4 regions of the Streptomyces sp. DSM 106670 genome follow, and region 1 is predicted to be linked to each of the others. Evidence: riboswitches for the same ligand, from Rfam matches in the RefSeq annotation. Region 1 holds a riboswitch; each other region holds the start of a gene.
What was found. A riboswitch is a leader RNA that binds a small molecule or an ion and turns the genes downstream of it on or off. The one in region 1 is predicted to bind cyclic di-AMP.
Positions count from the first base shown of each region.

Region 2: linked by a shared signal. The riboswitch ahead of ACSMXR_RS32665 (M23 family metallopeptidase) and the one ahead of ACSMXR_RS28675 (M23 family metallopeptidase) in region 1 are both predicted to bind cyclic di-AMP.
Region 3: linked by a shared signal. The riboswitch ahead of ACSMXR_RS13710 (transglycosylase family protein) and the one ahead of ACSMXR_RS28675 (M23 family metallopeptidase) in region 1 are both predicted to bind cyclic di-AMP.
Region 4: linked by a shared signal. The riboswitch ahead of ACSMXR_RS23160 (C40 family peptidase) and the one ahead of ACSMXR_RS28675 (M23 family metallopeptidase) in region 1 are both predicted to bind cyclic di-AMP.

Region 1 is NZ_CM147704.1:6,455,707-6,461,065, reverse strand. It holds gene ACSMXR_RS28690 (bifunctional acetate--CoA ligase family protein/GNAT family N-acetyltransferase) at 1-28, opposite strand, end outside; gene ACSMXR_RS28685 (HPr family phosphocarrier protein) at 125-406, shown strand; gene ACSMXR_RS28680 (GntR family transcriptional regulator) at 578-1,285, opposite strand; gene ACSMXR_RS28675 (M23 family metallopeptidase) at 1,464-2,279, opposite strand; cyclic di-AMP (ydaO/yuaA leader) riboswitch at 2,293-2,461, opposite strand; gene ACSMXR_RS28670 (M16 family metallopeptidase) at 2,686-4,056, opposite strand; gene ACSMXR_RS28665 (M16 family metallopeptidase) at 4,083-5,359, opposite strand, start outside.
Region 2 is NZ_CM147704.1:7,383,951-7,389,309, reverse strand. It holds gene ACSMXR_RS32675 (STM4011 family radical SAM protein) at 1-327, shown strand, start outside; gene ACSMXR_RS32670 (SGNH/GDSL hydrolase family protein) at 340-1,167, opposite strand; gene ACSMXR_RS32665 (M23 family metallopeptidase) at 1,329-2,285, opposite strand; cyclic di-AMP (ydaO/yuaA leader) riboswitch at 2,289-2,449, opposite strand; gene ACSMXR_RS32660 (tyrosine-protein phosphatase) at 2,893-3,705, shown strand; gene ACSMXR_RS32655 (DUF6126 family protein) at 3,725-3,898, opposite strand; gene ACSMXR_RS32650 (helix-turn-helix domain-containing protein) at 3,963-4,571, opposite strand; gene ACSMXR_RS32645 (aspartate aminotransferase family protein) at 4,638-5,359, opposite strand, start outside.
Region 3 is NZ_CM147704.1:3,104,178-3,109,536, forward strand. It holds gene ACSMXR_RS13700 (FtsB family cell division protein) at 1-237, opposite strand, end outside; gene eno (phosphopyruvate hydratase) at 331-1,611, opposite strand; gene ACSMXR_RS13710 (transglycosylase family protein) at 1,946-2,650, opposite strand; cyclic di-AMP (ydaO/yuaA leader) riboswitch at 2,656-2,831, opposite strand; gene ACSMXR_RS13715 (transglycosylase family protein) at 3,124-4,140, opposite strand; gene ACSMXR_RS13720 (cytochrome P450 family protein) at 4,317-5,359, opposite strand, start outside.
Region 4 is NZ_CM147704.1:5,194,958-5,200,316, forward strand. It holds gene ACSMXR_RS23145 (GNAT family N-acetyltransferase) at 1-42, opposite strand, end outside; gene ACSMXR_RS23150 (C40 family peptidase) at 84-1,163, opposite strand; gene ACSMXR_RS23155 (hypothetical protein) at 1,389-1,742, shown strand; gene ACSMXR_RS23160 (C40 family peptidase) at 1,817-3,013, opposite strand; cyclic di-AMP (ydaO/yuaA leader) riboswitch at 3,012-3,178, opposite strand; gene pcrA (DNA helicase PcrA) at 3,436-5,359, shown strand, end outside.

The DNA of each region.
Region 1 (5,359 bases):
GCGGACTCTGCTCCGGCGTGGGCTCCATGGCCAAAGCCTACGGCCGGACAGGAGGCCGGGCACAGCACCACGCACTGCATGAGAGACTGGTCTAGACAACCGTTGATATGTGAAGGGCAGAACCATGGCTGAGCGCCGCGTAAACGTCGGTTGGGCCGAGGGCCTGCACGCCCGCCCCGCTTCCATCTTCGTCCGTGCCGCCACGGCCTCCGGCGTCCCGGTGACGATCGCCAAGGCCGACGGCAACCCGGTGAACGCCGCCTCCATGCTGGCCGTGCTCGGTCTGGGCGCGCAGGGTGGCGAGGAGATCGTGCTCGCGTCCGACGCGGACGACGCCGAGGCCGCTCTGGACCGGCTGGCGAAGCTCGTCGCCGAGGGCCTGGAAGAGCTTCCGGAGACCGTCTGACCCATGCGACTCCGGGTCCGTCCGGATGCGACCGGCGAAAGAGCCGTGATCCCGTGAAGGGATCACGGCTCTTTCGCTTTCGGGAATGATTCGGGAAAGAGTCGCACCTCGATAATGCGGGCAGCCTGAATGGCGCACCGGAATTACTTCTCTTTGTATACGGCTCTTTTGTTAATGCCGGACGCCCGCAGTGTTTACGCCGTGTTGCGAACTTCTCACCGGCGGAACGGCGGCGGTGCGACGCCCAGCGAGATCCGGGCGGCGGAGCCGGTGGGCGCCGGTGGCGCGTTCCGCGTGCTGGGCGGTCAGCGCCCTCGCCCGCTCCGCGTCGCCGCGCGCCACGGCGTCCACGATCGCGCCGCGCTCGGCCCAGGCGTCGACCGGACGGGCCGGCTGCTCGACCGCGTACATCCAGGCGATCTTGTGCCGGAGCTGGGTGAGCAGCGCGATGAGGCCGGGGCTGCTCGACGCCTGGGCCAGGGTCTCGTGGAACCAGCCGCCCAGTGAGCGCAGATCCTCGCCCTCGCCCCGGCGGGCCCGCTCCTGGCCCAGCCTGACCAGACCCCGGAGCACCTTCAGATGGGCCTCCGTGCGGCGCTGGGCGGCGCGTGCCGCGCCCAGCGGCTCCAGGAGCATCCGCAGCTCCAGGAGGTCGGCCGCCTCCTGCGCGGTGGGTTCGGCGACACAGGCGCCGGCATGTCTGCGGGTGACCACGAAGCCTTCGGACTCCAGGGTGCGCAGGGCCTCGCGGACGGGGACGCGGGAGACCCCGTAGCGACGGGCCAGCAGCTCCTCGGTGAGGCGGCTGCCGCGCTCGTAGACACCGGAGACGATGTCGTCACGGATTGCCGTGCATACCGAATGCGCGGGAATGCGCATGTCCGAACCTCCGCCTTGATCCCCGCGAAACGCGGCCGCCCGACGTCTGTTCCGTGACTCTATTGCAATCTGCCGGAATTTCCGATGGCAGGCCGGAATCCATGGAAATCTTGAGGCCGGAATTGCCGAAGGCCCCGGCGGGTGCCGGGGCCTTCGGGCGGGGTCGCGCACAGGCGGGTCAGACGTTCAGACCGTGCGAGCGCAGGTAGCCGACGGGGTCCATGTCGGAGCCGTAGTCGGGGGTGGTGCGGGCCTCGAAGTGCAGGTGCGGGCCGGTGGAGTTGCCGGTGGAGCCGGAGAGCCCGATCTGCTGGCCGGAGGAGACGCTCTGGCCGACGGAGACGCCGATCGAGGAGAGGTGGCCGTACTGGGTGTACGTGCCGTCCGACATCCGGAGCACGATGTTGTTGCCGTACGCGCCGCCCCAGCCGGCCTCGACGACCGTACCGGCGCCTACCGCGACGACGGAGCTGCCGGAGGCGGCCTGGAAGTCGACGCCGGAGTGGCTGCCGGAGGACCAGAGCGCGCCGCCGGTGTTGTAGCCGGTGGTGACGTGGGAGCCGGCGACCGGGAGGTGGAAGGCGTTGAGCCGGGCGCGCTCGGCGGCGCGGGCGGCACGGGCCTTCTCCTCGCGGATCTCCTTGGCGCGGGCCTCGGCCTTGCGCTCGGCCTCCGCCTTCGCCTTGGCCTTGGCGGCCTTCTCGCGGGCCTCGGCGGCGGCCTTCGCCTTCGCCCTGGCGACCGCCTCGGCCTGCTGCTTCTGGGCCTGGGCCTGGGCGTCGATCTGGTCGGCGAGGGTGGCGTCGAGGGAGATGGCCTGGGTGAGGCCGGTGTCGGCGACCTTGGCGGCCTCGGTGTCCGCGGCGAGGGCCGGGGAGGACAGCGAGCCGAGGACTCCGGTGGTGGCCAGGGCCGCGATGCCGGCGGCCTGGGCGCCGCGACGCGTCAGACGGCTCGGGGCACGGTGCTTCCCGGTGGCACGGGTGAACGCCATGGAGAGGCTGATCCTTTCCTTCCTTCTCGCCTACCGGGTTAGCTGACGGGTTCGGAGCAGGAAGGTCTCCTACGGATCCCCGCGCCGGTTCACGGCACGGGCCTCCGATTCACCCCAGGGACTGCGTGTGGGTCCCCGGCTCCCCAGGCTCGCGCCTGACGGGGACTCGGCGATGACTGCCCGGCGCCGCGGATGCGGCATACGGGTGACGGACAGCCGGGCCGACGCTAGGCGGGGCGACTTCCCATCACCAAACGGACAGGGGGATTTGTCGCGCATCCCACAGGGCAGACAGGCAACCTCTCCAACAAAAGGGAGCGAAGCTCACCAATAGGGCAAAAAGGGAGGACCCCGGCGAACTTCCGTCCGTCGGGGTCCTCTTCGCGGCGGTGTGCCACGGATGCCGTCAGCCGGTGACGACGGACACCTCGCCGATGCCGAGCGCCTTGACGGGCTCCTCGATCCGCGCGGCGTCACCCACGAGGACCGTGACGAGGCGGTCCACCGGGAAGGCGTTGACCACGGCGGCGGTCGCCTCCACGGTGCCCGTCTCGGCGAGCCGGGCGTAGAGGTCGGCCTGGTAGTCGTCGGGGAGGTGCTGCTCGACCTGGTCGGCCAGCGTGCTCGCGACGGAGGCGGCGGTCTCGAACTTCAGCGGGGCGACGCCCACCAGGTTCTGCACGGCCGTCTCGCGCTCGGCGTCGGTCAGCCCCTCGGCGGCCAGCGTCCGCAGAACCTTCCAGAGGTCCTCCAGCGCCGGTCCGGTGGACTCCGTGTCCACCGAGCCGCTGATCGCGAGCATCGCCGCGCCGCCCGAGTCGGGGCCGCTGGAGCGCAGCACCTGGGCGAAGGCGCGTACGCCGTAGGTGTAGCCCTTCTCCTCGCGCAGCACCCGGTCCAGCCGGGAGGTGAGGGTGCCGCCCAGGCAGTACGTGCCGAGGACCTGCGCGGGCCACACGCGCTCGTGCCGGTCGGCGCCGATCCGGCCGATCAGCAGCTGGGTCTGGACCGCGCCGGGGCGGTCCACGATGACCACACGGCCGGTGTCGTCCGCGGTGATGGGCGGCACCGGGCGGGCCTGGCCGGCGTTGCCCGACCAGTCGCCGAGGGTCTCCGCCAGCAGCGCGTCCAGGTCGATGCCGGTCAGGTCTCCGACGATCACGGCCGTCGCCGTGGACGGGCGGACATGGGCGTCGAAGAAGGCGCGCACGGTGGCCTGATCGATCCGCCGGACGGTCTCCTCGGTGCCCAGGCGCGGGCGGGACATCCGGGCGGTGGCCGGGAACAGCTCCTTGGAGAGCTGCTTGGCGGCGCGCCGGGACGGGTTGGCCTGCTCGTGCGGGATCTCGTCGAGGCGGTTGCCCACCAGCCGCTCGATCTCGCTCTCGGCGAAGGCCGGGGCCCGCAGCGCCTCGGCGACCAGGCCGAGGGCCTTGGCCAGCCGGGAGGCCGGAACCTCCAGGGAGACCCGGACACCGGGGTGGTCGGCGTGCGCGTCGAGGGTGGCGCCGCAGCGCTCCAGCTCGGCGGCGAACTCCTCGGCGCTGTGCTTGTCGGTGCCCTCGGAGAGCGCCCGCGACATGATCGTGGCCACGCCGTCCAGGCCCTCGGGCTCGGCCTCCAGCGGCGCGTCCAGGAAGATCTCCACCGCGACGACCTGCTGGCCGGGGCGGTGGCAGCGCAGCACGGTCAGCCCGTTGGGCAGGGCGCCGCGCTCGGGCGCCGGGAAGGCCCAGGGGCGGGCCGTGCCGGCGGTGGGCTGCGGGTGGAACTCCATGGTTACTCCAGTCACGGCGGCGTCGCTCACTTGGCCGCCCCCTCGTGCGCGTCGCTGCCCTCGGCGCCGTCTTCGCCCTCGTCGGCCTCGTCGGCCGGTTCGATGGGCTCGTACACCAGCACCGCCCGGTTGTCGGGGCGCAGGGCCGCCTCGGCCGCCGCGCGCACCTCCTCCGCGGTGACGTCCAGGACCCGGCCCACGGCGCTCAGGGCGAGCTGCGGGTCGCCGAACAGCACCGCGTAGCGGCACAGTTCGTCGGCGCGGCCGGCGACCGTGCCGAGCCGGTCCAGCCACTCGCGCTCCAACTGCGCCTGGGCCCGCTCCATTTCCTCGGGGGTGGGCCCCTCGGCGGCGAACCTGGCCAGCTCCTCGTCGACGGCGGCCTCGATCTGCTCCACCTCGACCCCGCCGGACGTCTTCACGTCCAGCCAGCCCAGCGAGGGCGCCCCGGCCAGCCGCAGCAGCCCGAAGCCCGCCGCCACCGCCGTACGGTCGCGGCGCACCAGGCGGTTGTGCAGCCGGGAGGACTCGCCGCCGCCGAGCACGGTGAGCGCCAGGTCGGCCGCGTCGCAGGCGCGGGTGCCGTCGTGCGGGAGGCGGTAGGCGGCCATCAGGGCGCGCGCCGGGACCTCCTCGTGGACCACTTCGCGCAGCTGCTCGCCGATGATCTCCGGCAGCGTCCCGTCGCGCGGCGGCTGCTTGCCGTCGTGGGAGGGGATGGAGCCGAAGTACTTCTCGATCCAGGCGAGGGTCTGCTCGGGGTCGATGTCGCCGACCACCGAGAGCACCGCGTTGTTGGGCGCGTAGTACGTACGGAAGAACGCGCGGGCGTCCTCCAGCGTGGCCGCGTCCAGGTCGGCCATGGAGCCGATCGGGGTGTGGTGGTAGGGGTGGCCCTCGGGGTAGGAGAGGGCGGTCAGCTTCTCGAACGCGGTGCCGTAGGGCACGTTGTCGTACCGCTGGCGGCGTTCGTTCTTGACGACGTCGCGCTGGTTCTCCATGGACTCCTCGTCGAGCGCGGCGAGGAGGGAGCCCATCCGGTCGGCTTCCAGCCAGAGAGCCAGCTCCACCTGGTGGGTGGGCATGGTCTCGAAGTAGTTGGTCCGCTCGAAGCTGGTCGTCCCGTTGAGCGAGCCGCCGGCCCCCTGGACGAGCTCGAAGTGGCCGTTCCCCTTGACCTGTCCCGAGCCCTGGAACATCAGGTGCTCGAAGAGGTGAGCCAGACCGGTGCGTCCCTTGACCTCGTGGCGCGAGCCGACGTCGTACCAGAGGCAGACCGCGGCGACCGGGGTCAGATGGTCCT
Region 2 (5,359 bases), 930 kb from region 1:
GCGGGGCTGCCCTGCCGGACGGGCGAGTCGGTGATCTCGGTGGACGGCGACGGCACGGTGCGGCGCTGTCACTTCGTCAAGGCGGAGCTGGGCAATCTCTACGACGGCAGCTACCGCCGGGCGCTCGGCCCCCGGGCCTGTCCGCTCGCCGTGTGCGACTGCCACATCGGCTATGTGCATCTGGAGTCGCTGCCGCTGTACGACGTGTTCGCGGGCGGCGTCCTGGAGCGGATACCGGCGGGGCGCCCGCCGGGCGGAGGCACGCCGCCGGACGGGCTCGTGGTGCCGAACCCGTCCCGGCGCGCGCTGCCTCTGCTGGAGCCCTGAGCGACCCGGCCGCTACAGCGGCAGCAGGTCGGGGCGCTTCGCCTCGACGTGGTCGCCGGAGGACTCGCCGCGCAGCCGTCGCCCGATCCACGGCACCAGGTATTCGCGGGCCCACTGGATGTTGTCGCGCCGCTCGTCGAAGGGGCTGCGCTGGGCCTGCGGCGGCCACGGCTGGTCGGGGTCGGCGGGCACGTCGTGGCCGAGGACCTGGGCGGCGCGCAGGGCGACGCGGGTGTGGCCCTCGGGCGAGAGGTGCAGCCGGTCGGCGTCCCACGCGCGCCGGTCCTGGACCGAGCGCAGCGACCACAGGTCCAGCACGGGGCACTGGTAGCGGTCGGCGATGGCCCGCAGATGGACGTTGTACGTGGCGATCTTGCCGCGCATGTGGCGCAGCACCGGAACGCCGCGGGTGTCGAAGCCGGTGGTGACCATGACCGTGCCGACCGCGTTGCTCAGGTCGGCGACCGCCCGCTCGAAGCGCTCGGCGAGGTCGTCGGGGTCGGTGCCGGGCCGGATGATGTCGTTGCCGCCCGCGCAGAAGCTGACCAGGTCGGGGGCCAGTTCCTTGGCACGGGGGATCTGCTCCTCGACGATCTGGTCGAGGAGACGTCCTCGTACGGCGAGATTGGCGTAGCGGAAGTCCCCGTGCGAGGAGTCCTCGGGGCCGGCCTCCGTGTCGGGGGCCGGGAGCCGGTCGGCGAGGAGGACCGCGAAACGGTCCGCCCAGCCGAGATAGGTCCCGTCGGGGCCGGGGTCGCCGACGCCCTCGGTGAAACTGTCGCCAATCGCCGCGTACGACCCGATGATGTGCTGCTGGTTGTTTCTCGAATCGTCTGCCACAAGGACTTATCCTGCATCGTCCGATGTGACCTACGCGACCGTAATACGGGGTTGACGGGTGGTGAGATAGACCACCCGGTCAGGTTTTGGTAAAGCCGGAATAAAGAGAGGGGCGGTGCGCCGCCGCGCACCGCCCCTCGGATACTTCTGGCCGCGTCCGGTCAGACGGAGACGCCGTGCTGACGCAGGTACGCGATCGGGTCGACGTCCGAGCCGTAGCTCGGGCCGGTGCGGACCTCGAAGTGCAGGTGCGGGCCGGTGGAGTTGCCGGTGGAGCCGGAGAGGCCGATCTGCTGGCCGCCGGTGACGGTCTGGCCGACGGAGACGTTCAGCGAGGACTGGTGGGCGTACTGCGAGTACATGCCGTCCTCGTGCTGGATGACGACCTCGTTGCCGTAGGAGCCGCTGTTGCCGGCCGAGACCACGGTGCCCGGTCCGATGGCGAGGACGGGGGTGCCGGAGGCGGCCTGGAAGTCCGAGCCGGTGTGGTAGCCGCTGGACCAGCTGGCGCCGGAAGCGCGGTACTGGGTGGTGACGTTGGGGTTGGCCAGCGGGGCGGACCAGCCGGAGCCGGTGGCCTCGGAGGAGCCGGTCTGCGCGGAGTCGCCGGAGCCCTCGGAGTCGTCGGCGGAGATGGTGTCGCCCTTCGGGGCTTCCTTCGGCGCGTCCTTCGGGGCCGGAGCGGCCTTCTTCGGGGCGGCCTCGGGAGCGGCGGACTTCGCGGCCGGGGCGGAGCCCTTGGCGCCGAGGGTCAGCTTCATGCCCGGGTGGATCAGGCTGGGGTTGTCGCCGACGGTGGAGCGGTTGTCCTGGTACAGCTTCTCCCACCCGCCCTTGAGCCGGTGCTCGGCCGCGATCTTCGACAGGTAGTCGCCGGAGACGACGGAGTACGTCTTCGGGGCGGCCTTCGACGCGGCGGGGGCGGCCGACGGGGCGGTGTGCGCGGCGGCGACCGAGGCGGCGGCGGGCTTCGCGGCGGGAGCGGCCTGGTCGGCGGCGCTCGCGACGGTGGCGCCGATGAGCGGGAGGGCGAGTGCGGCGCCGCCGGTGCCCGCGACGAGGACGCCGCGGGAGATCGGGCCGGACTTCGGACGACGGTGCTTACCCTTTGCGGGCATGGGGAATTTCCTCTCCGGCGCCTGCGAGGTGAGCTGTCGGGTTCGGGCTGGAGATGCCCGGTCGCGTTGCGGCGACTTCACCCCGAGCCGGTCCGGATCGCTCCGGATCGGCGGCTTACCTGGTTCCCCCGCTCCTGCCACACGTGAGTGGGTGGGTGCGAATTCCGGGCGGCGGCAGGATTAGGCGGTCCGTCCGGATTGCGGCGACCGTAAACCGGTCAGGACGAGCGGAACAAGCCATCGGTTGCGCGCCGGAATCATCGATTCGATATCGCCCCGGATTTCCCGTCACACTCCGTGGATTACGGATCTTGGATTTCCGTACGGGCAACGGGAATACCCCCGGGCGCCCTCGCCACGGTCCGTCACGGATATGATCCCGCTCACCTCCGGAATCCCATCTCCCCCATTAGCGGGGCATGTTCTGCGAAATACACCAATACGGACATGCCGCCGAGAGCGCTCCTGACGCCGGGTCAGCCCGGCCTCGACGGCACCCCGCGACGGGGTGGCGACCGTGATGATTTTCTGTCGAATCGATGTCGTATCGTCACGGGAGCGCCCTCGCCGGCGAGCCGCGCCGACGCCAGAGATCCCAGGAGCCACCGTGACGCAGCAGGTGCCGCAGGTCCCGCCGACAGAGACCGTGCTGACCGGAGTCCGCAACTTCCGCGACGTGGGCGGGCTCCCCACCACGGACGGGCGGCGCACCGCCTTCGGACGGCTCTACCGCAGCGGCCACCTGGCGCACGCCACCGACGAGGACGCGGCCTTCCTCGGCGGGCTCGGACTGCACACGGTCTTCGACTTCCGGCACTCCGCCGACCACCGCCTCGACGGTTACGACATCGAGCTGCCCGGTGTCCGCAATGTCAGCATTCCGCTCTCCGACCCGGCCGACGGCGCGGAGTTCTGGCGGCTGGTGAGCGACGGGAACATCGAGCAGCTGCGCTCGGTCCTCGCGGACGGCAAGGGCGTCGACCGCATGATCCGGATGTACCGCGCGACGATCGAGGACCGCACCGCCGAGCACAGCCGGGTGCTGCACGCGCTGGCCGAGGACAGCGTCCCGGCCCTGATGCACTGCGCGGCGGGCAAGGACCGGGCCGGCCTCTCGATCGCGGTCGCCCTGCTGGCGGTCGGCGTGGAGGTGGAGGCGATCGAGGAGGACTACCTCAAGTCCAACGACCTCCACCGCCGCTACAACGTGAAGCGCTCCGACGCCTCCGCGGCCGGCATGTCGCCCGAGGTGCTGGAGCTGCTCGACCCGCTCTTCGGGGCGCGGCCGGCCTACCTCGCGGCGGCCTTCGCGACCATCGAGGAGAACTGGGGCACGACCGACCGCTACCTCACCGAGGGGCTGAAGATCTCCTCCGGGACCCGGGAGCGACTGCGCGAGCGCCTGCTCGACCAGGACTGACCCGGCCGGCCGCGGGCCGTCACTTGCTCCCGGCCACCACGAAGAGCAGGTAGAGGAAGGCCGCGATGACATGGCCCGCCACCAGATAGGCGAAGAGCCGGATGATGACGCCGCGCGGCATCCGCTTCTCCTGCGGGTCCTCGTCCTTGCGGCGTCCGGGGCCCAGCGGGTCGTAGTGTTCGGAATCGGACATGACGGTCCTCTCTGTCGGCCTCACGGCCGGTGGAGCGAAGGATGGAGCCGGCGGGGACGGCCGGTCAGCGCGCGTGGAGGGCGTTGCCGAGGCAGAGCTCGGCGGCGGGACTCTGCAGCAGGGTGTGGACGAAGAGCAGCTCCGCACCGCCGCGGTCGACGGCCGCGATCCGGTGCGGGGTGAGCGAGTCGAAGTGGGCACTGTCGCCGGGTTCGAGGTCGTGCACGGTGTCGCCGAGCCCGACCCGCAGCCGCCCCTCCATCACGTACAGCCACTCCTCGCCGGGATGGACCCGGACCAGGTCGCCCTGGGCCCCGTACGGAACACGTACCCGCAGGGCCTGCATCGCGCGGCCGGAGCCGCCCGCCTGCCGGTACATCCAGCCGTCCGCCTCCGCCCCCTCGAAGCCGCCGCCGCGGACGATCGCGTCCCGTTCGGGCGGCTGCTCGCCGAGGAGCTCGGAGACCGTCGTACCGTAGATACGGGCCAGCCCCAGCAGCATCGGCAGCGAGGGCTGTCGGCGGCCGGTCTCCAGCCGGGAGAGATGGGCCGGGGAGAGCCCGGCCCGCCGGGCGGCGGTCTCCAGGGTCAGACCACGGCTTCGGCGCAGGTCACGCAGTCGGGGTGCGACGCCGGGGAGCTCGTCCGGCACCCCTTCGTCCGGAGGGTTCATGGATCCATTGGGCCAGGATCTTTCCTCCGGGGCAAATAACTTGCCCCGGAGGCAAAGCGGCACCCGTCAGCGGTTGGCCACGGCCTGCTTGACCAGGGTGCGGCCGAAGTCCCACATCAGTCCGCCGCCGCTGTGCGCGTCGTCCATGACGGACGTGAACGCCGCCACGAAGCGGTCCACCTCCGCGTCCCCGATGACCAGCGGCGGAATCAGCTTGATCACTTCCAGGTGGTCGCCGGAGACCTGGGTGAGGATCCGGTGCTTCTGGAGCAGCGGCACCACGACCATCTGGGCGAAGAGCCCCTTGCGGGCCGCCTGGAGCATGGTCCAGCGGCTGCGGAGCTTCAGCGACGACGGCCGTCCGAACTCGATGCCGATCATCAGCCCGCGCCCGCGGACCTCGTGCAGCAGCTCGTAGCGGTCCACCAGGGCCGCCAGCCGCTCGCGGAGCAGATCGCCGGTGCGCCGGGCGTTCGCGACGGTCTCCTCGTCCTCCATCACCGTCAGGACGGCGAGCCCGGCCGCCATCGCCTGCGCGTTGGAGCCGAAGCTCGCGGAGTGGACGAGGACCCGGTCCATCGAGGAGTAGACCTTGCGGAAGATCCAGTCCTTGCCGAGGGTCGCGCCGACGGGCACATAGCCGCCGGAGAGCGCCTTGGCCACACAGACCAGATCGGGCTCCACGCCCTCCTCGTGCTGGTAGGCGTAGAAGTCGCCGGTCCGGCCCAGGCCCGTCTGCACCTCGTCGGCGATCAGGAGCGCCTTGTGCCGGTGCAGCAGCTCCTGCG
Region 3 (5,359 bases), 3.4 Mb from region 1:
CGAGAGCCGCTCCTGCTCGGCGATCTCGTCGCGCTGGGAGACGTACTGCCGCATCGGGTAGGCGAGCGCCACCACCAGGGAGCAGACCACCAGCGCCAGGAACGCGGCCCGGCCGGTGAGCCGGGAGCGGCGGGCCTGGCGGCGGTTCTGGGATCGGTACACGCGGGCCGCGGTCTGCTCGCCGAGCAGTCGCAGCCTGGTCGCGGTGGAGAACCGGTCGCGGTCCTTCCCGGCCATGTCTCCCGCCTCCCCATCACATACGTCCGTCCCCGCACACGGTACGGGACCGGGTGCGGGGACGGGCGGAGGCTACCTGCTTGCGACTTCGGGTCAGCCCTTGAAGCGCGGGAAGGCGGAGCGGCCCGCGTACACCGCGGCGTCGTCGAGGATCTCCTCGATGCGCAGCAGCTGGTTGTACTTGGCGACGCGGTCCGAGCGGGCCGGGGCGCCGGTCTTGATCTGGCCGCAGTTCACGGCGACGGCGAGGTCGGCGATGGTGACGTCCTCGGTCTCGCCGGAGCGGTGCGACATCATGCACTTGAAGCCGTTGCGCTGGGCCAGCTCGACGGCGTCCAGGGTCTCGGTCAGCGAACCGATCTGGTTGACCTTCACGAGCAGGGCGTTGGCGGAGCCCTCCTCGATGCCGCGGGCCAGACGCTCGGGGTTGGTGACGAAGAGGTCGTCGCCGACGATCTGGACCTTGGAGCCGATGCGGTCGGTGATGACCTTCCAGCCGGCCCAGTCGTCCTCGTACAGCGGGTCCTCGATGGAGACCAGCGGGTACGCGGAGACGAGCTCCTCGTAGTACTCGGTCATCTCGGCGGCCGAGCGGGACTTGCCCTCGAACTCGTAGACGCCGTCCTTGTAGAACTCGGACGCGGCGACGTCGAGCGCGAGCGCCACGTCACGGCCCGGGACGTAGCCGGCCTCCGTGATGGCCTCGACGATGAGGTCCAGGGCGGCGCGGTTGGACTCCAGGTTCGGGGCGAAGCCGCCCTCGTCGCCGAGTCCGGTGGACAGGCCCTTGGTCTTGAGGACCTTCTTCAGCGTGTGGTAGATCTCCGCGCCCCAGCGCAGGGCCTCGGAGAAGGACTCGGCGCCGATCGGCGCGATCATGAACTCCTGGATGTCCACGTTGGAGTCGGCGTGCGAGCCGCCGTTCAGGATGTTCATCATCGGAACGGGCAGCAGGTGCGCGTTCGGGCCGCCGAGGTAGCGGAAGAGCGGCAGGTCGGACGCCTCGGATGCGGCGTGCGCGACGGCCAGCGAGACGCCGAGGATGGCGTTCGCGCCGAGCGAGGCCTTGTTCTCGGTGGCGTCCAGGTCGAACATCGCCTGGTCGATGAGGCGCTGCTCGGTGGCGTCGTACCCGACGAGCTCCGGGCCGATCTGCTCGATGACGGCGAGGACGGCCTTCTCGACGCCCTTGCCCTGGTAGCGGTTGGGGTCACCGTCGCGAAGCTCTACAGCCTCGAACGCACCGGTGGAGGCGCCGGACGGAACAGCAGCACGGCCCGTGCTGCCGTCGTCGAGGCCAACCTCGACCTCGACCGTGGGGTTGCCCCGGGAGTCGAGGATTTCCCTGGCTACGACGACGTCGATGGACGGCACGAGGCATCTCCTTCTGGGATCTGACACTGGTTGTGCAGGGTCACTGTGGCCTTGCGACCCGAGCCTATCCGGCCCGGCCGCGTCGGCCAGCCGACCGCCCGTCTCCTGGGACGAAAAAGGACCCAAGGACCTGCGTAACGGGACAAAACTCTAGATATCTACTGAGCAGTAACACGTGTTGCCGACAAGAGGTGAACGCAACCGCGCTCCCCTTCGGCCCCTCGCCGACGAAGAACCCGGCCCGGCGCGCTGGGGGGATGAGCGCGCCGGGCCGGGAAGCCGTGCGAGGAGAAGTGCCGCCGGACGCTTCCCCTCCGGGGAGGAGATACGGCGTTTACTTCAGGTGGAGCTGCTGACCCGGGAAGATCAGGTCGGCGTCCTCGACGATGTCGTCGTTGAGCTTGAAGAGCTTGCTCCAGCCGCCCTTGACGCCTTCCTTCTCGGCGATCTTGCTCAGGGTGTCGCCGGCCTTGACCTTGTACTCGCCGTCACCCTTCTTGACCTTCTCGCCGGTCGGGGTGGTGACGGTCTTCTTGCTCTCGGCCTTGGGGGCCTCGCGCTGCTCGGAGCGCGTGGTGGGCTGCTCGGCCTGACGCTGGGGCTGCGCCTGCTCGGGCTTGCTCTCGGACTGGCCGGAGCCGGTGTTCACGCCCGGGTCCACACCGTCGTTGGTGAGGCCGCCGGCGCCGGCGCAGGCCCAGGCGCCCGGGCCCTGCAGGTCGAGGAGCTTCTCGGCGGTGGCGATCTGCTGGTCCTTGGAGGCCAGGTCGGCGCGCGAGGCGTACTGCGTACCACCGGCGGCGGCCCAGCTGGACTGCGAGAACTGCAGTCCGCCGTAGTAGCCGTTGCCGGTGTTGATGGACCAGTTGCCGCCCGACTCGCACTGGGCGACGGCGTCCCAGGTCTCGACGGAGGCGGCGGACGCGTTGGTCGCGCCCATCAGCGGGACGGCGACGGCGGCACCGGTGACACCCGCGAGGGTGGCGATACGGGTGGCCTTGGACGGGCGGCGGTGCTTGCCCTTGCTGTTCAGCAGCATGGAACGAATCTCCTCACCGACGCCTACGAGGTGAGCTGTCGGGTTCGGGCTGATGAGTTGCCCGGCCGTGCGTCGTGCGCACGGCTTCACCCCTAGCCGGTCCCGTACATCCCCCGGAGGGGCTGTGCGGACCCGGCGGCTTACCTGGGTCCCCCGCTCCTGCCTACGGCGCTTTACGCGTCTGTTCCCTTCGACCGACGGCAGGATTCGGCGTGACGGTCGACGGGGCCCGCGGTGCGAGCGGCTCCGACCGTAAACACAGGCAACCCCGACATTCAAAGATGGACATAGGGCACAATCGGCCCGAACTCACCGCGACCGATGGGGCATTTCCGCAGGTCGGGGGCGATACGCGCGGACTGGCCGGGCGAGACGCGCCAGTTGAAGCAAAGAGACCCATGTCTCACTTCCGCAAAAGTGGACATAGGTCTCTGAACTGCCTGATTTTCCCGGGCGTTTTCGCCCGAATTGAATCAGTTGGCGGCAGGCACCTCGGCGCCTTCCGGCGCACCCTGGTCCCCGCCCTGCTCCGCGTCCTGACCCAGGCCCAGATCCAGGCTCTGGCCGGGCAGGATCAGGTCCGGGTCGGAGCCCAGGAGGTCCTTGTTGGTCTCGTACAGACCGGTCCAGCCGCCGGGAAGTTCCTGGGCGTCGGCGATGGCCCAGAGGTTGTCGCCGGGCTGCACCGTGTACGCACCGGCGCCCGCGGCGCCGCCGTCGCGCGCGTCGCCGTCACCGCGCGAGGCGTGCCGGCCGGACCCGCGGGGGCCGTCGTCCTGGCCGCCGTCGACCTCCTCGGGCGCGGGGGTGCCGCGGTGCTTGCCGCCCTTGCCGCTCTCGCCGGTCGAGGCGTCGGGGGCGCCGGAGGGGTCCGTGGCGTCGGGAGCCTCGGAGGACGGCGGGGTGGTGGGCGTCACCGAGGAGTCGGGGGTCTCGCTCCCCTCCCCTGTACCGTCGCTCTCCTTCTCACCCTTCTTCTCACCCTTGCCGGACTTGTCGGCCTCACCGGACTTGCCGGATTCATCCGCTTCGTCGGGGGCGTCCGCTTCGTCGGTCGGGGTGCTCGTCGGATCGGGGGTCGGCGAGGTGCCCGGGTCGACGCCCGGCAGGCTGCCGTCCACCGCGAGACCGGAGATCACCGCGCAGCTGGGCCACGCCTTCGGGCCCTGGTCGTCCAGGACCTTCTCGGCGACGGAGATCTGCTGCGACCGGCTGGCGAGGTCGGCGCGGGGCGCGAACGCCGTGCCGCCGTACGCCGACCAGGTCTCCTGGGAGAACTGGAGCCCGCCGTAGTAGCCGTTGCCGAGGTCGGCGCTCCACATGCCGCCGCTCTCGCACTCCGCGACCCGGTCCCAGGTGGAGGCCTCGGCCGCGTGCGCGCCGCTCGCGCCGAGCAGCGGGATGGCGATGGCCGATCCCGTCACACCTGCGGCGACGACGATGGCGGGTGCCTGGCGAGGGCGGCGGTGTCTGCCGTTCGCGGAGCCCATGGGTATGCCTTCCGTGCGACTGACAAGCGAGTGACCCGTGCGCCGCGCGGCAGGAACAGACGCCGGCAGCGACACACAAGTGACGCGTGAGCAACGAGCGACCGACGCGTCGAACCGTGAACCTAGCGGGACTCGAACGTGTGTCACAAGTCGATGCAGCGCAGATCACGTGAAAGTCACAGAGTTGACAGCGTGTCACTTTTTTCTGAGCGGCTGCCCGGCTCGAACTCGACGGGAAGCGTGCGCAGTCCACGCATGATGAGCCCGCCGCGCCAGCGCAAATCGCCAGGTTCTCCCGCAAGTCGCAGGTCAGGGAGGCGTCTCAACAGCGTGGCCAGCGCGGTCTGCCCCTCCAGCCGGGCCAGCGGCGCACCCAGGCAGTAGTGGATGCCGTGCCCGTATCCGAGGTGCTGATTGTCACGCCGTGCAAGGTCCAGCATGTCCGGATCCGCGAACCGCTCCGGGTCGCGGTCGGCCGCCGCGAGCACCACGAGTACGGGATCCCCGGCGGCGATCTCCGCGCCGCCCAGGGTCAGCGCCTCGGTGGCGTACCGCCAGGTCGCCATCTCGACCGGCCCGTCGAACCGGAGCAGTTCCTCCAGCCCGGTCGCCAGCAGCGCGCTCTCCCCGGCGTCCAGCGAGGCTTCCAGCCGGGCCCGCTGCTCGGGGTGGCGCAGCAGCGCGTAGGTCCCGTTCCCGATCAGATTGACGGTCGTCTCGAACCCGGCGAAGAGAAGGATGAACGCCATCGCGGCCGCCTCGTTCTCCGTGAGGTGCTCGCCGTGGTCGCTGGCCCGGATCAGCCCGGAGATCAGGTCGTCGCCGGGGCTCTCCCGCTTCCGGTGGATGAGTTCGGCGAGATAGCCGCGCATCTTCTTCACCGACCTGGCGACCCCGCCACGCGGCCCGCCACCGTGCCGGATCATCATGCCCGCCCAGTCCCGGAAGTCGTCCTGGTCCTCGCGGGGGACGCCGAGCAGATCGCAGATGGCGTAGATGGGGAGCGGAAAGGCGAGGTCGTGGATGAGGTCGGCCTCCCCCTTCTCGATGAACTCGTCGATGAGCCGGTCCGTCAGCTCCTGCACACGGGGCGCGAACTCCGCGACCCGGCGCGGGGTGAACGCCTTGGACACGAGCCGGCGCAGCCGGGTGTGGTCCGGCGGATCGATATTGAGCAGATGCGTCATCAGCTCCGCCTTGCGCTCCCCCGGGATCCCCG
Region 4 (5,359 bases), 1.3 Mb from region 1:
GAGCGTACGGGCGTAGTCCTGGACGGCGTTCGCCATCGTCATACGGGAGTTCCTTCGGCGGGAGGTGAGGTCGGCGCCGGGGACTATGCCACCCGGGTCGCTCCGGCGAAAGGCATGTGGTCGATGGGCGCGATGCGGACCGGTGCTCCGGGGCGCGGGGCGTGGATCATCTGGCCGCCGCCGATGTAGAGGCCGACATGGCTGATCCCGGAGTAGAAGAACACCAGGTCGCCGGGGGCCAGTTGGGAGCGCGGGATGCGCTGTCCGGCGTTGATCTGGGTGTAGGTGGTGCGGGGCAGGCTGACGCCCGCCGCCTTCCAGGCCGCCTGGGTCAGGCCCGAGCAGTCGAAGGCGTTGGGGCCCGTCGCGCCCCAGACGTACGGCTTGCCGATCGCCCCGTGGGCGAAGGCGATGGCCTGCCCGGCGCGGGAGCCGGGAGCGGCGACCGGGCCGCTGCGGGCGGTGGAGCGGTCGGCGTGGGCCGGGCCGCCGCCGTGCCGGGCGTCGGCGGAGCGTTCGTAGGCGGCGCGCTCGTCGGCGGTCAGGGTGTCCAGCAGCCTGCGGGCGTCGGCCAGCTTGGTGCGGATCGCGGTGCGGTGTTCGCGCAGCTCGGTGCGGCGGGCGGCGAGGCGCTCGGTCTCCCGGTCGGCGGCGGCCTTGACGCGGGTGATCTGGGAGACCTGCCGCTTGATGTTCCGCAGCAGACCGCTCTGGCGGTCGCCCGCCCGGTCGAGGTAGGAGGCGCGCTGCAGATAGGCGTCGGGGTCGGAGGAGAGCGCCAGTTGCAGGGCCGGGTCCAGGGTGCCGCCGCGGTACTGCGCGGTGGCCAGCGAACCCAGGGCGTTGCGGGTGGTGTTGAGGCGGTCGGTGCGGCGGGCGGCCTCGTCGGTCAGGGCCTCGACCTCGCGGGTGGCGGCGGCCGCCTTCTCCTTCGCCCCGTTGTACTTCTCGGTGGCGACCTCGGCGTCGTGGTAGAGCCGGTCGACCTTCGCCCTGACCTGGTCGGCGGTGGGGGCCGGTTCGGCGGGGGTCGCGCCGGCCCCGGTGACCGAGCCCGCGGTGGCGGCTCCGGCGAGCGCCAGGGTGGCGGCGGTGCGGGCAGCAGGGCCGGTGAACGGGCGCTGCTTGGGTTTTCGGTGGGCTGACCTGCGGTGCGCTGCCACGGGGGCGGCATCCTTCCTGTCGGCTGGCCGCCGGGGGATACCGGCGGGTCCGTGAAGGACGCTAATCCGGGCGCGGAGAAAAGAGTCGCCATGACAGCTATTGCCCTGATGTGACGTTTCGCCGGTCACTCATGATCGAAGTGATCGGGGAGGGCGTGCCCCCCTGACGAGGAAGGCTTGCCTCACTGAAAGGTAAAACCTTGGCCATGGCTAGGCTCCCGAGCCATGGACGTACTCATCAATGTCTTCGTCGGCCTGCACATCATCGGCATCGCCTCCCTGCTGGGCGGCTTCCTGACGCAGATGAAGGCCATGGGGTCGGGGACCGCCCGGTTCACCCCCGCGATGCTGCACGGCGCGCTGACCATGCTGGTCACCGGCATGGCACTGGTCGGCCTCAACCAGGCCGACGACCAGACCGTGAACAACGTCAAGATCGGCATCAAGCTGGCGCTGCTGGTCGTGATCCTCGCCCTGGTCTACGTCAAGCGCGACGAGGAGAAGGTCGACAAGGGCGCGTTCATCGCGGTCGGCGCCCTCACGACCGTCAACATCTTCATCGCCACGGTCTGGACCTGAGGCCGGACCACCGGACCTGAGGCCGAACCACGGCCTTCCGGGGGCGGCCGCTCACCGGCCGCCCCCGCCCTGTGTCACGCCGGGCGCACGCTCCCGTAGATCGGCATGTAGTAGATCGACTCCTCGCGCACGTTCGCACCCGGCTTCGGGGCGTGGATCATCATCCCGTCGCCCTTGTAGATGCCCACGTGGCTGATGTCGTCGTAGAAGAAGACCAGGTCACCCGGCTGCAGGTCGGACGTGGCGACCCGGGTCCCGACCTTCACCTGGTCCCAGGTGGTCCGGGGCAGGGTCACACCCGCCTCCCGCCACGCCGCCTGCGTCAGCCCCGAGCAGTCGTAGCTGGAGGGGCCCGTCGCGCCCCAGACGTACGGCTTCCCGATCTGGGCGCGGGCGAAGGCCAGCACCTTCTCCGCCTTGGCGGCGTAACCGCTGCCCGTACCGGAGCCGGAACCCGAACCCGTGCCCGTACCGGAGCCGGAGCCCGTGCCCGAACCGCCGCCCGACTCCTTCGCGGCCTCCTCGCGAGCCTTCTCCTCCGCCTCGGCCCTCTCCTTCGCCTCGGCGGCCTGACGGGCGGCCAGCTTCGCCGCCTTCTCCTTGGCCTCGGCCTCCTTCTTGCGCTCCAGCTCCGCCAGCCGCGCCTTCTCCTCGGCGGTCAGCCGGGACAGCAGGCCGCGGGCCTCGGTGAGCTTGGTCTGCACGTCCTTCTTGCTGGAGGCGAGCGTGGCCTGCGTCTCGGTCAGCGTCTCCAGGCTCTTCACCGCCTCCGCGCGCTTCTTCGCCGCCGAGGCCTGCTGCGTACGGAAATCGGTGACGGCCTTCTGCTGCCGCTCCGTCGCCCGGTCCATCAGCCGGCTCTGGTCGAAGTACCCCTGCGGGTCGTCCGCCAGGAAGAACGTCGCCGTGGGCGCGATGCCGCCGCTGCGGTACTGGGCCGCCGCGTAGGAGCCCAGCGCGCGGCGCGCCTCGTTGATCTTCTCGGTCCGCTTCGCCACGTCCGCGAGCAGCGTGTCGACCTTCTTCTGCTGCGTGGCGGAGGCGGCCTTGGCCCGGTTGTACTCCTGGGTCGCGGTGCCCGCCTGCCGGTACAGGGCGTCGACCTTCTTCTGCACTTCCTCGATGGCGGGCTTCGGCTCCGCGGGCGCGGCCGTGGCGCTCTGCGTGGAGAGCAACGTCACGGAGGCCAGCGCGGCCGTCGTCAGCCCGACGGCGGGAGTGGTGGTGCGCACCTTCGTGCGCGGCTTGCGATGCGATGCCAAGACCGGCATCTCCTTCCGTGGACCGCCTACCGGGTTAGCTGTCGGGTTCGGACGGAACGGAAGGCTGTCCTACGGTCCGGATGCGAGGTCACGGACCGATTCACCCCGGTTCTGCGTGTGGGTCCCCGGTTCCGAACTGCCTGGAGGGCAGGACGGATTCGGCAGAGGTGTCCGTTAGGCGCGGTTCGCCTCAGGGAGGTACGGATCACCTGACCGAGCACGCTAGCCAACCCGTGGCACCGCTGGGAAGCACGATGAGCGATATGCCCGATACATTTTCGTGACCTTTTCGGATCGAGGGCTCCGCACCCCCTCCGACCGGGCACTTCTTCACGGAACGTGGACGTCCGCTCTCCGTGCGTAGGACCGGGGTCACCGCTTCCGGGCTTCGGCGGAAGGTTGTCAGTCCGGCCGCCTAGACTCGGTAGGCGATGAGCAGCCTCTTTGACGACAGTTTCCTGACCGGCCTCCAGCCCGCGGAGGACGGCCCCCCGCCGCCCCCCGAGGACCACGCGCCCGAAGCGGTGCCGGAGGGACTCTTCGAGGGCGTCTACGACGCGCCCCCGCCGCCCCGGGACGGGTACTACCGGGACGGTCACCCGCGCCCGGTGCTCGACTCCGCCGCGCTGCTCGACGGGCTGAACACCGAGCAGCGCGCCGCCGTCGTGCACGCCGGATCCCCGCTGCTCATCGTCGCCGGGGCCGGCTCCGGCAAAACCCGGGTGCTCACCCACCGCATCGCCCATCTGCTGGCCGAGCGCGGCACGCACCCCGGGCAGATCCTCGCGATCACCTTCACCAACAAGGCCGCGGGCGAGATGAAGGAGCGCGTCGAGCAGCTGGTGGGCCCGCGCGCCAACGCCATGTGGGTCATGACCTTCCACAGCGCGTGCGTCCGCATCCTGCGCCGCGAGTCGAAGAAGCTCGGCTTCACCTCGTCGTTCTCGATCTACGACGCCGCCGACTCCAAGCGGCTGATGGCCCTGGTCTGCCGCGACCTCGACCTGGACCCCAAGCGCTACCCGCCGAAGTCCTTCACCGCCAAGGTCTCCAACCTCAAGAACGAGCTCATCGACGAGGAGACCTTCGCCGGACAGGCAGCCGACGGCTTCGAGAAGACCCTGGCCCAGGCGTACGCGCTCTACCAGGCCCGCCTGCGCGAGGCCAACGCCCTGGACTTCGACGACATCATCATGACGACGGTCCACCTCCTCCAGGCCTTCCCGGACGTGGCCGAGCACTACCGCCGCCGCTTCCGGCACGTCCTCGTCGACGAGTACCAGGACACCAACCACGCCCAGTACACGCTGGTCCGTGAGCTGGTCGGCCCGGCCGGGGAGAACGACGCGCCCGCCGAGCTGTGCGTGGTCGGTGACGCGGACCAGTCGATCTACGCCTTCCGGGGCGCGACCATCCGCAACATCCTCCAGTTCGAGGAGGACTACCCCAGCGCCACGACGATCCTGCTGGAGCAGAACTACCGCTCCACGCAGACGATCCTCTCCGCCGCCAACGCCGTCATCGAGCGCAACGAGAGCCGCCGCCCGAAGAACCTCTGGACCAACGCCGGCTCCGGCGCCCGCATCACCGGCTATGTCGCCGACACCGAGCACGACGAGGCGCAGTTCGTCGCCGACGAGATCGACCGGCTCACCGACGCGGGCGACGCCAAGGCGGGCGATGTCGCCGTCTTCTACCGCACCAACGCCCAGTCCCGTGTCTTCGAAGAGATCTTCATCCGCGTCGGCCTGCCCTACAAGGTCGTCGGCGGCGTGCGCTTCTACGAGCGCAAGGAGGTCCGGGACGTCCTGGCCTACCTCCGGGTCCTCGCCAACCCCGAGGACACCGTCCCGCTCCGCCGTATCCTCAACGTTCCCAAGCGCGGCATCGGCGACCGCGCCGAGGCGATGATCGACGCCCTGTCGATGCGCGAGAAGATCTCCTTCCCGCAGGCGCTGCGCCGCGTCGACGAGGCGTACGGCATGGCCGCCCGTTCCTCCAACGCCGTCAAGCGCTTCAACACGCTGATGGAGGAGCTGCGCACGATCGTCGAGTCCGGCGCCGGACCCGCCGTCGTGCTGGAAGCCGTCCTGGAGCGCACGGGCTATCTCGCCGAGCTCCAGAGCTCCACGGACCCGCAGGACGAGACCCGTATCGAGAACCTCCAGGAACTCGCCGCCGTCGCCCTCGAATTCGAGCAGGAGCGCGGCGAGGAGGAGGGCGCGGGCACGCTCGCGGAGTTCCTGGAGAAGGTCGCGCTCGTCGCCGACTCCGACCAGATCCCCGACGAGGACGAGGACGGCTCCGGCGTCATCACGCTGATGACCCTGCACACCGCGAAGGGCCTGGAGTTCC